DNA from 2 places in the Cellulosimicrobium sp. KWT-B genome. Region 1 is predicted to be linked to the other one. Evidence: riboswitches for the same ligand, from Rfam matches in the RefSeq annotation. Region 1 holds a riboswitch; the other holds the start of a gene.

Evidence for each region. Region 1 has a riboswitch for S-adenosylmethionine ahead of B9L22_RS03495 (NADPH-dependent FMN reductase). Riboswitches for the same ligand answer to the same signal wherever they lie in the genome.
Region 2: it holds a riboswitch for S-adenosylmethionine, as region 1 does, so the genes downstream of both, B9L22_RS08735 (methylenetetrahydrofolate reductase) here and B9L22_RS03495 (NADPH-dependent FMN reductase) in region 1, are expected to answer to the same signal.

The regions. Positions count from the first base shown of each region.
Region 1 is NZ_NEDO01000001.1:804,331-810,963, reverse strand. Features, by position in the region: gene B9L22_RS03510 (aldo/keto reductase) at 1-743, shown strand, start outside; gene B9L22_RS03505 (hypothetical protein) at 855-1,247, shown strand; gene B9L22_RS03500 (flavin reductase family protein) at 1,333-1,896, opposite strand; gene B9L22_RS03495 (NADPH-dependent FMN reductase) at 1,893-2,495, opposite strand; SAM riboswitch class IV at 2,550-2,652, opposite strand; gene gdhA (NADP-specific glutamate dehydrogenase) at 2,879-4,216, shown strand; gene B9L22_RS03485 (VOC family protein) at 4,332-4,766, shown strand; gene B9L22_RS03480 (copper homeostasis protein CutC) at 4,876-5,673, shown strand; gene B9L22_RS03475 (ABC transporter substrate-binding protein) at 6,046-6,633, shown strand, end outside.
Region 2 is NZ_NEDO01000002.1:569,916-576,548, reverse strand. Features, by position in the region: gene B9L22_RS08750 (DUF2630 family protein) at 2-250, shown strand; gene B9L22_RS08745 (hypothetical protein) at 301-552, shown strand; gene metE (5-methyltetrahydropteroyltriglutamate--homocysteine S-methyltransferase) at 609-3,092, opposite strand; gene B9L22_RS08735 (methylenetetrahydrofolate reductase) at 3,125-4,186, opposite strand; SAM riboswitch class I at 4,192-4,294, opposite strand; gene B9L22_RS08730 (cation acetate symporter) at 4,384-5,907, opposite strand; gene B9L22_RS08725 (hypothetical protein) at 5,904-6,371, opposite strand; gene B9L22_RS08720 (LytTR family DNA-binding domain-containing protein) at 6,368-6,633, opposite strand, start outside.

The DNA.
Region 1 (6,633 bases):
AGTTCGGGCTCCCGCCCGCGGGCGGCCACCCCGACGGGCGTCCGGTCGACGGCCGACCCGAGTACGTCCGTGCCGCGGTCGACGCGAGCCTGCGCCGCCTCGGCACCGACCGCCTCGACCTGTACTACCTGCACCGTGTCGACCCCCAGGTGCCGATCGAGGACACGGTCGGCGCGCTCGCCGGCCTCGTGGAGGCCGGGAAGGTCCGCGGCATCGGTCTCTCGGAGCCGTCCGCCGCGACCGTGCGCCGCGCGCACGCCGTGCACCCCGTGACGGCCGTGCAGAGCGAGTACTCGCTGTGGACGCGCGACCCGGAGGACGAGGTGCTGCCGACGCTGCGCGAGCTCGGGGTCGGCTTCGTGCCCTTCTCGCCGCTCGGCCGGGGCATCCTCACCGGGACCGTGGACGCCACCGACGGCTTCGCGGAGGACGACGTGCGCCGCGCCCACGCCCGGTACGCCGGTGAGGCGTTCGAGCACAACCGCGGCCTCGTGCGCTCCCTGGAGCAGCTCGCCGCGGAGCGCGGCGTCACGACGGCGCAGCTCGCGCTCGCGTGGCTCCTCGCGCAGGGCGACGACGTCGTCCCGATCCCGGGGACGAAGCGCGTCGCGTACCTGGAGCAGAACGTCGCGGCGGCCGCGGTCGAGCTCACGCCGGACGACGTCGCGACGATCGGCGCGGCGATCCCGCGCGCGGCCGTCCAGGGCGTGCGGCACCCGCAGCCGGACCTCCTCGACGGCTGACCCGCCGCGCGGGCGGCGGCGAGGACAAGGGGCCCCCACCCTGCCTCGCGGGGCCGGGGAGACCTAGACTGGAGAGGTCCTGTGGGTCTCCCCGCGCAGAGGTCGGCTCCGATGTCGTGGCTGCTCATGATCTGGTGTGCGACGGCGTGCACGGCCGCCGCCGCGTGGTGGGTGCTGCGCCGGGCCGGGCGACCTCCGAGCCACCGGGCAGGCGGGCGCCGTCGTGCCGCCGCGGCACCGGACCCGCTCACGACGCTCGCGCTCCAGGTGCGGCTCACCGCGCTCGCCGCGGAGCTCCGGCGCATCGAGGCCGACCCGGACGTCTACGCGCGCGCCCACCACTACCTCGCGGTCCAGGGCGCCTACGACGCGCTGCTGCGCGAGGCCTGCCGGCTCACGGGGCTCCCGGTCGCGGACGCGCCCCTGCGCGCGGGCTTCCGCACCGGCGACGACGAGCGGTTCCGCGAGGAACTCGAGCTCAGCGCGCGCGGCTGGAGCTGGTGACGGACCACCCGTGAGGGGCGGCACGGGACGGGCGAGGGGCCCGACGGCGGGACGTCCGCCGTCGGGCCCCTCGCCCGTCGTGCGCTCAGAGCGCGGAGTGGTCGCCGATCCGGTGGTAGGTGCGGTCGTGGTAGACGAGCGGCGACGCCACCGACCCGCGTGGTGCCCCGGGCGCGGCGCCGACGCTCGACGCGAGCGCGCGCAGCGAGACGAGGTACGAGTCACCCACCGGGGTGCGCTGGACGACCCGCCCGCGCACCCACGACAGCGCGCCGTCGATCACGGGCTCGCCCGTCGGCAGGCGCGACCAGCCGCCGTCCGCGAACCGGTCGATGCCGCTCGTCGCGAACCGGGCCGAGACGTCGTCCTGGTGGTCCGCGAGGAAGCTCACGGTCAGCGTGCGCGCCGTCGAGACCGCGGGCCACGACGACGACGTGGACGCGAGCGAGAACGCGAGCAGCGGGGGCGCGGCCGAGACGGAGATGACCGACGTCGCGGTGAAGCCGACGAGGCGGTCACCATGCTCGAGCGCGACGACGGCGACGCCCGCGGGGTGGCCGCGGAACACGGCCTTGTACTCGTCGGGGGAGAGCTGGGGCTCGTCCTGCTCGGCCAGGAGGGCCTCCAGGTGGGTGAGCTCGGCGGTCATCGGGCCACCCCCGCGAACGCGTCGGCGACGGCTGCGTCGGTGCGGGCCGACGGGCGGTGGTCCTCCGCCGGGGGGAGCGGTGCCGTGGCGCGGCGCAGGGCGTCGCCCGCGCGCGCGAGCCACGCGTCCACGACCGGTCCCAGGTCCGCGAGCTGCGGCTCGGTGACCGTGAGCGACCGGGTCGGGACGACGGCGCCGAGCTCGACGAGTACGGGCCGCAGGTGCACCTCCCCGACGAGCGCGTGCGCCGGGTTCCCGGACACGACGAGCGGGACCACGACGACGCCCGCGAGCCCGTCGGGGCCGTAGAGGTCGAGGAAGGCCTTGAGCAGCCCGGTGTACGACGCCTTGTAGACCGGCGTCGCCACGACGGCGACGGTCGCCCGGGCGAGCTGCTCACGGGCGGCGTCGGCCGCCGGGTGGTCGGCGGCGAGCACCTCGCCGGCGAGCGACGCCAGGTCGACCGTGGCGACGTCGGCCGCGCCGAGGAGGTCGGCGACGCGGCGCGCGACCGTCTCGGCGGCGCCGAGCGTCCGCGAGCCGGGCCGCGGGTTGCCCGAGACGGCGAGCACCGTCGGGTGGGTGGGGTGGTGGGTCATGTGCACCTCGCAGTAGTCGTCGATCACGCTTGCCGTGCGGGCCGTCCTCGCCGGTGGCGGGGCAGGCCGGGCCCGGCCTGGTCATCTCCCGGAGCACCCCGCCGTGACAGGGGGTTGCCGGCCAGCGAGCCGGGGCTTGGCGCTGGCGCTCGTGACCTGGGGACGGGTATAGCAACCGCCCCGGGAAACTGCACCGGATCGGTAGGGTTTCTCAGTGGGTGGACGGATGTGTCGTCGTCGGTGACTCCTGTGCCGCCCCGTGCGGTCGCTCGTGCGCTGCGGCCGCCCGTGCCGGTGCGCGCGGAGTGAGACGGTGTGACGGGAGCTTCTGGCACAGGCGTACCGTCAGCAGGAGTTCCGCCCGCGTCAGACGAGGAGTACCCATGGACAGCCGACTGCAGTCCGTCTACGACGAGGTCCTGCGTCGCAACCCCGGCGAGGCCGAGTTCCACCAGGCCGTGCGCGAGGTCTTCGACTCGCTCGGCCCCGTGCTGCGCAAGCACCCGCGCTACGTCGAGGCCGCCGTCCTCGAGCGCGTGTGCGAGCCGGAGCGCCAGATCATCTTCCGGGTCCCGTGGGTGGACGACACCGGGCGCGTGCAGATCAACCGCGGCTTCCGCGTCGAGTTCAACTCCGCGCTCGGCCCGTACAAGGGCGGCCTGCGGTTCCACCCGTCGGTCTACCTGGGCATCGTGAAGTTTCTCGGCTTCGAGCAGATCTTCAAGAACTCGCTCACGGGCATGCCCATCGGCGGCGGCAAGGGCGGCTCCGACTTCGACCCGCGCGGGCGGTCCGACGGCGAGGTCATGCGGTTCTGCCAGTCGTTCATGACCGAGCTCTACCGGCACATCGGCGAGAACACGGACGTCCCCGCGGGCGACATCGGCGTGGGTGGCCGCGAGATCGGCTACCTCTTCGGGCAGTACAAGCGCATCACCAACCGGTACGAGTCCGGCGTCCTCACGGGCAAGGGCATCTCGTGGGGCGGCTCGCTCGTCCGCACGGAGGCCACGGGCTACGGCACGGTCCTCTTCGCGCAGAACATGCTGGAGACGCGCGGGCAGGAGCTCGACGGGCGCCGCGTCGTCGTCTCGGGCTCGGGCAACGTCGCGATCTACGCGACGGCCAAGGCGCAGCAGCTCGGCGCGAACGTGGTCGCGTTCTCCGACTCGTCGGGCTACGTCGTCGACGAGGCCGGGGTCGACCTCGAGCTCCTGCGCCAGATCAAGGAGGTCGAGCGCGGGCGCGTCGCCGACTACGCCGCGCGCCGCCCCGGGGCCCGCGTCGTCACCGACGGGTCCATCTGGGACGTGCCGTGCGACGTCGCGCTCCCGTGCGCGACGCAGAACGAGCTCGACGAGGCGGCGGCCAAGCAGCTCGTCGCGAACGGCGTCGTCGCGGTCGCGGAGGGCGCCAACATGCCCACGACGCCGAGCGCCGTCGCGCTGCTCCAGGAGGCGGGCGTCCTCTTCGCGCCGGGCAAGGCCGCCAACGCGGGCGGCGTCGCGACGTCGGCCCTCGAGATGCAGCAGAACGCGTCGCGCGACGCGTGGTCCTTCGAGTACACCGAGGACCGCCTCGCGCAGATCATGGCGGGCATCCACGACCGCTGCGTCGAGACGGCCGACGAGTACGGCACGCCCGGCAACTACGTGCTCGGCGCCAACATCGCGGGCTTCACCAAGGTCGCCGACGCGATCCTCGCGCTCGGCGTCATCTGACCCGAGCCGCACGACGAGGGCCGTCGGTGCCCCGCGCAGAGCGGTGGCACCGGCGGCCGTCGTGCGCGCGGGAAATGCCTCCGACCGGGAGGGTCCGGGCGCCTAGGGTGGCCGGATGGCGACGGTCAGGCAGGTCCAGGTCACGTTCGACTGCGCGCAGCCACGGCGCGTCGCCCGGTTCTGGTGCGAGGTGCTGGGCTACGTCCCGGCGTCGCCCCCGGAGGGCTTCACCACCTGGGACGACGCCGAGGCCTCCCTCCCGGCCGAGGAGCGGGACGCGTGGTCCGCGTGCAGCGACCCCACCGGGGCCGGCCCGCGCCTGTACTTCCAGCGCGTCCCCGAGGGCAAGGTCGTCAAGAACCGCGTGCACCTCGACGTGCGTGCCGGCACCGGGCTCGTGGGCGCCGAGCGCCTCGCCGCGCTCGAGGCCGAGCGCGACCGGCTCGTCGCGCTCGGCGCGACGTGCGTGCGCGTGATGGTCGCCGACGAGGAGAACGAGTCCTGCATCGTCATGCAGGACGTCGAGGGCAACGAGTTCTGCCTGGACTGACCGCCGGCCCGACCCGCGCCCCGCCCGGCGTCGTCTACCCTGGCCGACGGCCGTCGTCGTGCGGGTCGCGCGACGCGACGGCCGCCGGACCGGACGACGGGAGAGCGCCATGACGACCACCCACCCCGAGGGTGCCGCGGCGCCCGCGGCCCGCGCCGTGGCCCTCGAGCTCGCCGTCCAGGACCCCGACGGCGTCCGCGTGGCCGGGGCCGTGCGTGCGCACCGGGTCGAGCTGTGCGTCGGGCTCGGCGCGACGGGCGGGCTCACGCCCAGCGCCGGGCTCGTCGAGGCCGCGGTCGCCGCCGCGGCGGAGGCCGACGGCCCCGGGCCGCGCGTCGAGGTGCACGTGCTCGTGCGCCCGCGCCCGGGCGGCTTCGTCCTCACGCCCACCGACCTCGACGTCCAGGTGCGCGACGTCCGGGCCGCGGTGGCGGCCGGGGCGCGCGGCGTCGTCGTGGGTGCGCTCACCCCGGACGGCCTGGTCGACGTCGGCGCCGTCCGCGCCCTCGTGGACGCCGCCGACGGGCGCGAGGTCACGTTCCACCGCGCCGTCGACGTCGTCGCCGACCCGCTCGCCGCGCTCGACGCGCTCTCCGGGGCCGGGGTCGTGCGCGTGCTCACGTCGGGCGGTGCGTCGCGCAGCATCGACGGCACCGACCGGCTGCGCGCCATGGCGGCGCACGCTCGCGACGCGCTCGGCGGCCGTGTGCAGGTCATGGCCGGCGGGGGAGTGCGGCCGCAGGACGTCGGGGCCCTGGTGGCCGCCGGCGTGGACGCCGTGCACCTCTCGGCCAAGCGCGTCGTCGCGGACGACGCCGGGCCGGGTGGCGGCGGCGACGCGGGCTACGAGGTCACCGACCCCGAGGTCGCCCGTGCCGCGCGCACCGCGCTGGACGCCGCTCGCTGACCCTGCCCCGGCCAGCTGGCGGCGCTGCCGCCGTCCCGCCGCCGGCCCCGTCCCCGGCCCCGTCCCCGGCCGCTCGCGCCAGCGCCGCCTGCTGCGCCCGCACGACGCGCTGCCCGCCACGTCCTGCGGCGCCCGGACCGGCCGTGGGCAGCCCCACCCCTTCCTGACCGTCCTCGGCACCTCGGCCGGACCCCGCTCCACGGGGTCCGGCCGCACCGGTTCCGTGGCGATCCTGGTATCGATGTCTCAGTTAGGTAACTTTCCTGTCGTATTCGTAGGAGGGCCCGTGGCTATTAGTTAGTGTTCCTGCCACACGCCTGCGGGCGCCGAAGTACGACGTGAGGACGCGTCGTCCATGCGAAAGGACCGAAGATGATTCGAAGCACGGCGCGCAAGCGTCTGCTCACGGCGGCGGCGCTCGTGACGGGCGTCTCGCTGCTCGCGAGCGCCTGCACCGGCGGGGGCAATGGCGAGGGCGAGGGCAACGGCGGCGAGGCCCGTGTCCTCAACGTCTGGGCCGGCACCCAGACGCCCATGGTCGCGAACTTCAACCCGTACGCGCCCAACCCGCTGCACGTGACGAACGGCGGCATCTACGAGCCGCTGTTCTTCTACAACCGCGCCGAGGCCGGCGACCCGACGCCCCGCCTGGGCGAGTCCTACGAGTGGAGCGAGGACGGCACCGAGCTGACCGTCAAGATCCGCGAGGGCGTGAAGTGGTCCGACGGCGAGGACTTCACGGTCGAGGACGTCATCTTCTCGTACACCAACGAGGCGGCGAAGCGCGACTACCTGAACACGATCGAGAAGGTCGACGAGTCGACCGTCAAGTTCACGTTCAACGGCGCGCAGTTCACGAGCGCCGTGCAGATCCTCGGCACCACGCTCATGGTCCCCGAGCACCTCTTCAAGGAGGTGTCGGACCTCATCACGTACACGAACGAGGAGCCCGTCGGCACC
Region 2 (6,633 bases), on a different contig from region 1:
CATGACGACCGACGGCGGCATCCGCAGCACGATCAGCGAGCTCGTGGCGCAGGAGCACCGGCTCCGGGAGCAGCTCGCCCGGGGCGAGATCTCGGGCCCGCAGGAGCAGGAGCGGCTCCGCGCGATCGAGGTCGAGCTCGACCAGTGCTGGGACCTGCTGCGCCAGCGCGGCGCCGCGCGCGAGTTCGGTGGCGACCCCGATGCGGCGACGGTGCGAGACCCCGGTACGGTGGAGAACTACCTGGACTGATCGCCGACGGCGACGTCCGGCTCCCGTTCCGACCTCAGAAGGAGAACCCCATGACCACGTCCAGCGAGCAGGCGGCGCACAGCCCCCTCCCCACCGGGACCGAAGGGCGCGACATCCCCGGTCACGCGGGCGCGGTCGCACGGTTCGTCGTGGCGTTCGCGCTGTTCGTCGGCGGGCTCGTGCTCATGGGGTCGGGCATGTCCGGCGTCGACGGCGGTGTGTGGCTCTTCGTGGGCGGCCTCGCGGCGGCGACGCTCGCCTTCGCCCTCCCGATGGCGGGCACGGGCACGACCGAGCGCTGACACCCTCGACACGGAGGCCGGGTCCTGACGGGACCCGGCCTCCGGCGTCTCCGGGGTCAGCCGAGCGTGGCCCGGACGGCCTTCGCCGCGGTGACGAGGTGCTCGAGCGACGGCACGGTCTCCTCGTAGCGGCGGGTCTTCAGGCCGCAGTCGGGGTTGACCCAGACGACGCGCGGGTCGATCGACTTCACGGCGAGCTCCAGCAGCTCGGTGACCTCCTCCGTCGAGGGCACGCGCGGGCTGTGGATGTCGTAGACGCCCGGCCCGATGCCGCGCGAGTACCCGGCGTCGCGCAGCTCCGGCACGATCTCCATGCGCGAGCGCGCCGCCTCGACCGACGTCACGTCGGCGTCGAGGCCGTCGATCGCGCCGATGACCTCGCCGAACTCCGAGTAGCACAGGTGCGTGTGGATCTGCGTCGCCGCCTCCACGCCCGACGTCGCGAGCCGGAACGACCCGACGGACCAGTCGAGGTACGCCGGCTGGTCCGCGCGGCGCAGCGGCAGGAGCTCGCGCAGCGCGGGCTCGTCGACCTGGACGATCCCGATGCCGGCGGCCTCGAGGTCCGCGATCTCGTCGCGCAGCGCGAGGCCCACCTGGTTCGCCGTGTCGCCGAGAGGCTGGTCGTCGCGCACGAACGACCACGCGAGGATCGTCACGGGCCCGGTGAGCATGCCCTTGACGGGCTTCTCGGTGAGCGACGCCGTGTACGCGGACCACTCGACCGTGATCGGCGCGGGCCGCGTCACGTCGCCCCACAGGATCGGCGGGCGCACGCAGCGCGACCCGTACGACTGCACCCAGCCGTTCGCCGTGACCGCGAACCCGTCGAGGTGCTCCGCGAAGTACTGCACCATGTCGTTGCGCTCGGGCTCGCCGTGCACGAGGACGTCGAGGCCCAGCTCCTCCTGGATCGCGACGACGCGCGCGATCTCCTCACGCATCGCGGTCGTGTAGTCCGCGTCCGACAGCTCGCCCTTCGTCCACAGCGCGCGGGCGCGGCGGATCTCCGGCGTCTGCGGGAACGAGCCGATCGTCGTCGTGGGCAGCGGCGGCAGGTTCAGGCGCTCCTGCTGCGCGGCCGCACGCTCGGCGTAGTCACCGCGCGCGAAGTCCGCGTCGGTCAGCGCGGCCGCACGCTCGCGCACCGCGGGCACGACGACGCCGCTCGCCTCCGCGCGCGACGCCACCGCCGCGCGGGACGCCTCGATCTCCTCCGCGACGGCGTCGCGACCCTCGGTCAGCGCGCGGGCGAGCGTCGCGACCTCGCCGACCTTCTGGTCCGCGAACGCGAGCCAGTCGCGCAGGCGCGGGTCGAGCGTCGTGCCCGACGCCGTGCCGGGCTCGGCGAACGTCTCGTCCTCGACGTCGTGCGGCACGTGCAGCAGCGACGTCGACGTGCCGACGGCGACCGCGCCCGCACCGAGGCTGCGCGCGGCGGTCAGCGTGTCGAGCTTTGCCGAGAGGTCGGCGCGCCACACGTTGTGCCCGTCGATCGCGCCGACGACGAGCGTCTTCGTCAGGAGGTCGTCGTAGGGCGAGTCCGGAAGGTCCGCACGGACGGCGTCGATCGCGATCGCTTCGACGTCCGTGCCCGCGAGGGTCGCCAGGAAGTCGAAGGTCGCGCCGTCGCCGTCCGGCGACGTCTCCAGCCCGCCGAACGGCGTGGCGACGAGGATCGCGGGCCGCGCGTCCTGCGCCGAACCAGGGGTTGCCGCCGGGTTTGCGGACGAGGCCGCCGAAGACCCCGGGCTCGGCACCGGGCGGAGGTCGGTCGCGAGGGCGCGGTACGCGGACCCCACGGCGGCGGCGAGCTCGGTGAACGGCACGTCGACCGAGTCGGTGACGAGGATCGGCTCGTCGAGCTGGACCCACGGCGCCCCCGCCGCGGCGAGCGCGCGCAGCAGGTCGGCGTAGGCGGCGACGACGTCGTCGAGGCGGTCGAGCGGCGAGTACCCGGCGGGCGCGTCGTCCGCGGCCTTGGACAGCGCCAGGAACGTCACCGGCCCGACGACGACGGGCCGCGTCACGACGCCGGCTTCCTTCGCCTCGACGAACTCGCGCACGACGCGGTCGTCGACGAAGCGGATCGGGGTGTCCGGGCCGATCTCGGGGACCAGGTAGTGGTAGTTCGTGTCGAACCACTTGGTCATCTCGAGCGGGGCGTCGTCCCCCTGGCCGCGCGCCACGGTGAAGTAGCCCGCGAGGTCGAGGCGGCCCGCGTCGTCGGTCAGCGGCGCGAACCGCGACGGGACCGCCCCGAGGGCCGCGGCGACGTCGAGCACCTGGTCGTAGAAGGAGAACGAGCCGGGGACGGACGCGTCGTCGGCGCCGAGGCCGAGGTCGACGAGCCGGCGCACGGTCGCGAGGCGCAGCTCGCGGGCCGTGGCCTCGAGCTCCTCGGCCGAGGTCTTGCCGGCCCAGAACGCCTCGACGGCCTTCTTCAGCTCGCGGCGGCGACCGATGCGCGGGTAGCCGAGCACGGTGCCGGCGGGGAAGCCGACCGGGTTCTGGGTAGGGGAGTGTACGGAAGTGGCCATGATCGAAACCTCTTGCTGGTCCGGAGGACCGGTCAGACGGGCGCGCCGTGCGTGGCGGCGCTCGTCGTGGGCAGGGAGGTGCCGGTGACCCACGGCCCGCTGGCCAGGTCCGGGACGAGCGGGGCGGCGGCGGCGCTGGCGCCGCCCCCGGTCCCGACCGACCCGCCGCCGAGGTGGACACCCTCGAGCAGGTCAAGAGCGGCGCGGTGCTTGTTGAACGTGTACACGTGCAGACCGGGCGTGCCCGCGTCGAGGACGCGCTGCGCGAGGTCGACCGAGTACGCGATCCCGTAGGCGTGCTGCGCCTCCGGGTCGGGCAGGGCGTCGAGCGCGTCCAGCAGGTGCTGGGGCGGGCGCACGCCCGTGAGCTCCTCGACGCGACGGAGCCGCGCGGGCTCCGTCGTGGGCAGCAGCCCGGCGAGGATGGGGATCGTCACGCCGGCCGCGCGGGCCTCGGCGACGAAGTCGGTGTACGACGACGCGTCGTAGAAGAGCTGCGTGATCGCGAAGCTCGCGCCGGCCTGCTGCTTCTGCCAGAGGCGGCGCACCTCCTGGGCGCGCGTCGTTCCGGCGGCGGGGTTGCCGTCGCAGAACGTCGCGACGGCGATCGTCAGCGGCCGGGCCGCGCCGCGCAGCGCGACGGCCGGGTCGGACGCGCAGCGCGACGCCTCGACCTCGCGCAGCAGGGCGACGAGCTCGGTCGACGACCGGACGCCGTCGGGTGCGGGCTGCCAGTCCGGCTGGTCGCGCGGCGGGTCGCCCCGCAGCGCGAGGAAGCTCCGCACGCCCTCGTCGAGGAAGTCGGTGATGACCGACTCCACGTCCTCGCGCGACGCCCCGACGCACGTGAGGTGCGCGATCGGCAGCACGGGCGTGCCCTGGAGCAGGCGTCCGACGACCTGGCGCGCGGTCGCGCGGTCGGTGCCTGCGGCGCCGTACGTCACGGACACGAAGTCGGGGTGCGTCGCGACGAGACGGCGTGCCGTCTCCCAGAACTTCGGGGCCGCGTCCGGTCGGCGCGGGGGCATGAGCTCGAACGACACCGTGGGTCGAGGACGGCCCGGACGGTGCGCGAAGGATGCCTCTGAGGTCATGCGTCACTCCATCGACCCTGGCGTTAGCACCTTTGTCCTCGGGAGGCTTCCGTCGGCGGGTTGCTGCGGTGTCGTCGAGCCAGGACTCTCGACCGCTCTGGATGGTTGCCACGATCCTACGACCCATCCGACATGCGGTCGAGAGCGCCCGCCAGGTGAGATGCGGAGGGTCGTCGGCGCTCCCGGTGCGACGAGTCTCAGGCCCGACGGCGCTCGGGCACGTGCAGACGGCGGAGGAACCGGTCGGTGCGCAGCGGCGGGCCGCGCCGGTCGAGGAGCGACACGACGACGACGGTCGCCGTCGCGAGCGGGATGGTCCAGGCGGCGGGCTGGGCGAGCAGGGCGCGCACGACGCCGGGGACGCCGTCGGCCGTGTCGCCGGACGGGCTCCCGTACCCCGCGGCGACGAGCGCGGACGACGCGAGCAGCGCCGTCGCGCACAGGACGGCGCCCACGACCATGCCCGCCACCGCGCCGCGCGCGGTGAGGCCGCGCCACCACACGCCGAGCAGGATCACGGGGGACAGGGCGGACGCGGCGAAGACGAACACCGTCCCGACGCTCGTCACGAGGCCCTGCGGGATGGTGACGAGCGCGAACGCGAGCGGGATGAGCGTGCACGCGACCGCCGACCAGCGGAAGGACCGCACGGTGCCGCCGAACAGGTCCTGGCTCACGACGCCCGCCAGCGCGACCACGAGCCCCGACGACGTCCCGAGGAACGCGGCGAACGCCCCGGCGACGACGAGCGCGGCGAGCAGCTCGCCGCCGAGCCCGGGCACGAGGCGGGTCGGCAGCGTGAGGACGACCGTGTCCGCGACGCCGGGCGCCGCGAGGTCGGGCGCGACGACCCGCGCCACGAGCCCGAGCGTGCTCGACACCATGTAGAACACGCTGATCATGACGAGCACGACGACGGTCGTGCGGCGAGCCGAGCCGCCGTCGGGCGAGGTGTAGAAGCGCACGAGGACGTGCGGCAGGCCGGTCGTGCCGAGCAGGAGGGCGAGCAGGAGCGAGACGGTCGCGTACGCGTCGAGGCCGCCCGGCCCGGCCTCGTGGGGGAACACGGCGCCGGGGTCGAACGTGACGACGGCGCCGCCAGGCTCGAACGCCCCGCCGAGCGCCATGAGCACGAAGACGAGCGGCACCGCGAGGGCGGTGAGCTTGACCCAGAACTGGAACGCCTGGACGAACGTGATGGAGCGCATCCCGCCCGCGGCGACGACGGCGCTCACCACGACCGCGATCCCCACCGAGCCGACCCACGGCGGCACCGCGGCCACGCTCGTGATGACGAGCGCCGCCCCGTGGAGCTGCGGCACCACGTAGAGCCACCCGATGACGAGCACGAGCACGCTCGTCACGCGGCGCGCGACCACGGAGTCGAGCCGGGCGTGCACGAAGTCGGGGATCGTGTACGCGCCGCTGCGCCGCAGGGGGCCCGCGACGAACAGCAGGACGAGCAGGTAGCCCGCCGCGTACCCCACGGGGAACCAGAACGCCTCCGCGCCGGACAGCAGCACGAGGCCGGAGAGCCCGAGGAACGTGCCCGCGGACAGGTACTCGCCGCTGATCGCCGACGCGTTCCAGACCGGCCGCACGGTGCGCGACGCGACGAAGAAGTCGCTCGTGGTGCGCGAGATCCGCAGGCCGTAGAACCCGATGAGGCCGGTCGCGAGCAGGAGCAGCGCGATCGCGACGAGGGGCAGCGCGCTGGTCACGGCGCACCGCTGTCGTCGGGGCCGGGCTCGTCGGGCCCGCCCGCGCCCTCGGCGAGCGCGCGGTACCGGCGCTCGTTGCGCGCCGCCGCGACCGCGAACACGACCGCGAACGCGACGATCACCGGGTAGAAGCCGTACGCGTGCACGAGCCACGGCAGCGGCACGCCGAGCAGCACGACGTCGTCCAGCGCGGGCACGCCGCTCATCGTCACCGTGAGCAGCGTGACGACCGCGAGGAACGACGCCACGCACGCCAGCCCGAGCCGGAGCTGGGCCCGCACGAGCCCGCGCGTGTAGGCGGTCGCGGCGTCGTCCGGCTCGCCGGTCCGCGCCGTGCCCGACGGCGCCCCGCCCCCCGGGGCGGCGCCCTCGCCGGGGCCGGGGCGAGGGTCGGGGCTTGCGGCGGGGACGTCCGTGGACCGGACGCGCACGCGCGCGTCCCGCCGCGGGTCGGTGCCCGTCACGGCGCGCCCCGGTGCGGCCCGAGGAGCGCCTCGCGCACCGCGGGCACCATGCGCCGGCTCACCGGGACCTCGTGCCCGGCGACGACGAGCGCGGGCTGCGCCCCGCCGAACCGCGCCGCGGTCACGGCCGCGCGGTCCACGAGGTACGACCGGTGCACGCGCAGGAACCCCGCGGGCGCCCACCGCTCCTCGAGGTCGGAGAGCGGCTCGCGCACGAGGAACTGCTCGGTGTCCGTCACGAGCCGGGAGTAGTCGCCCTGCG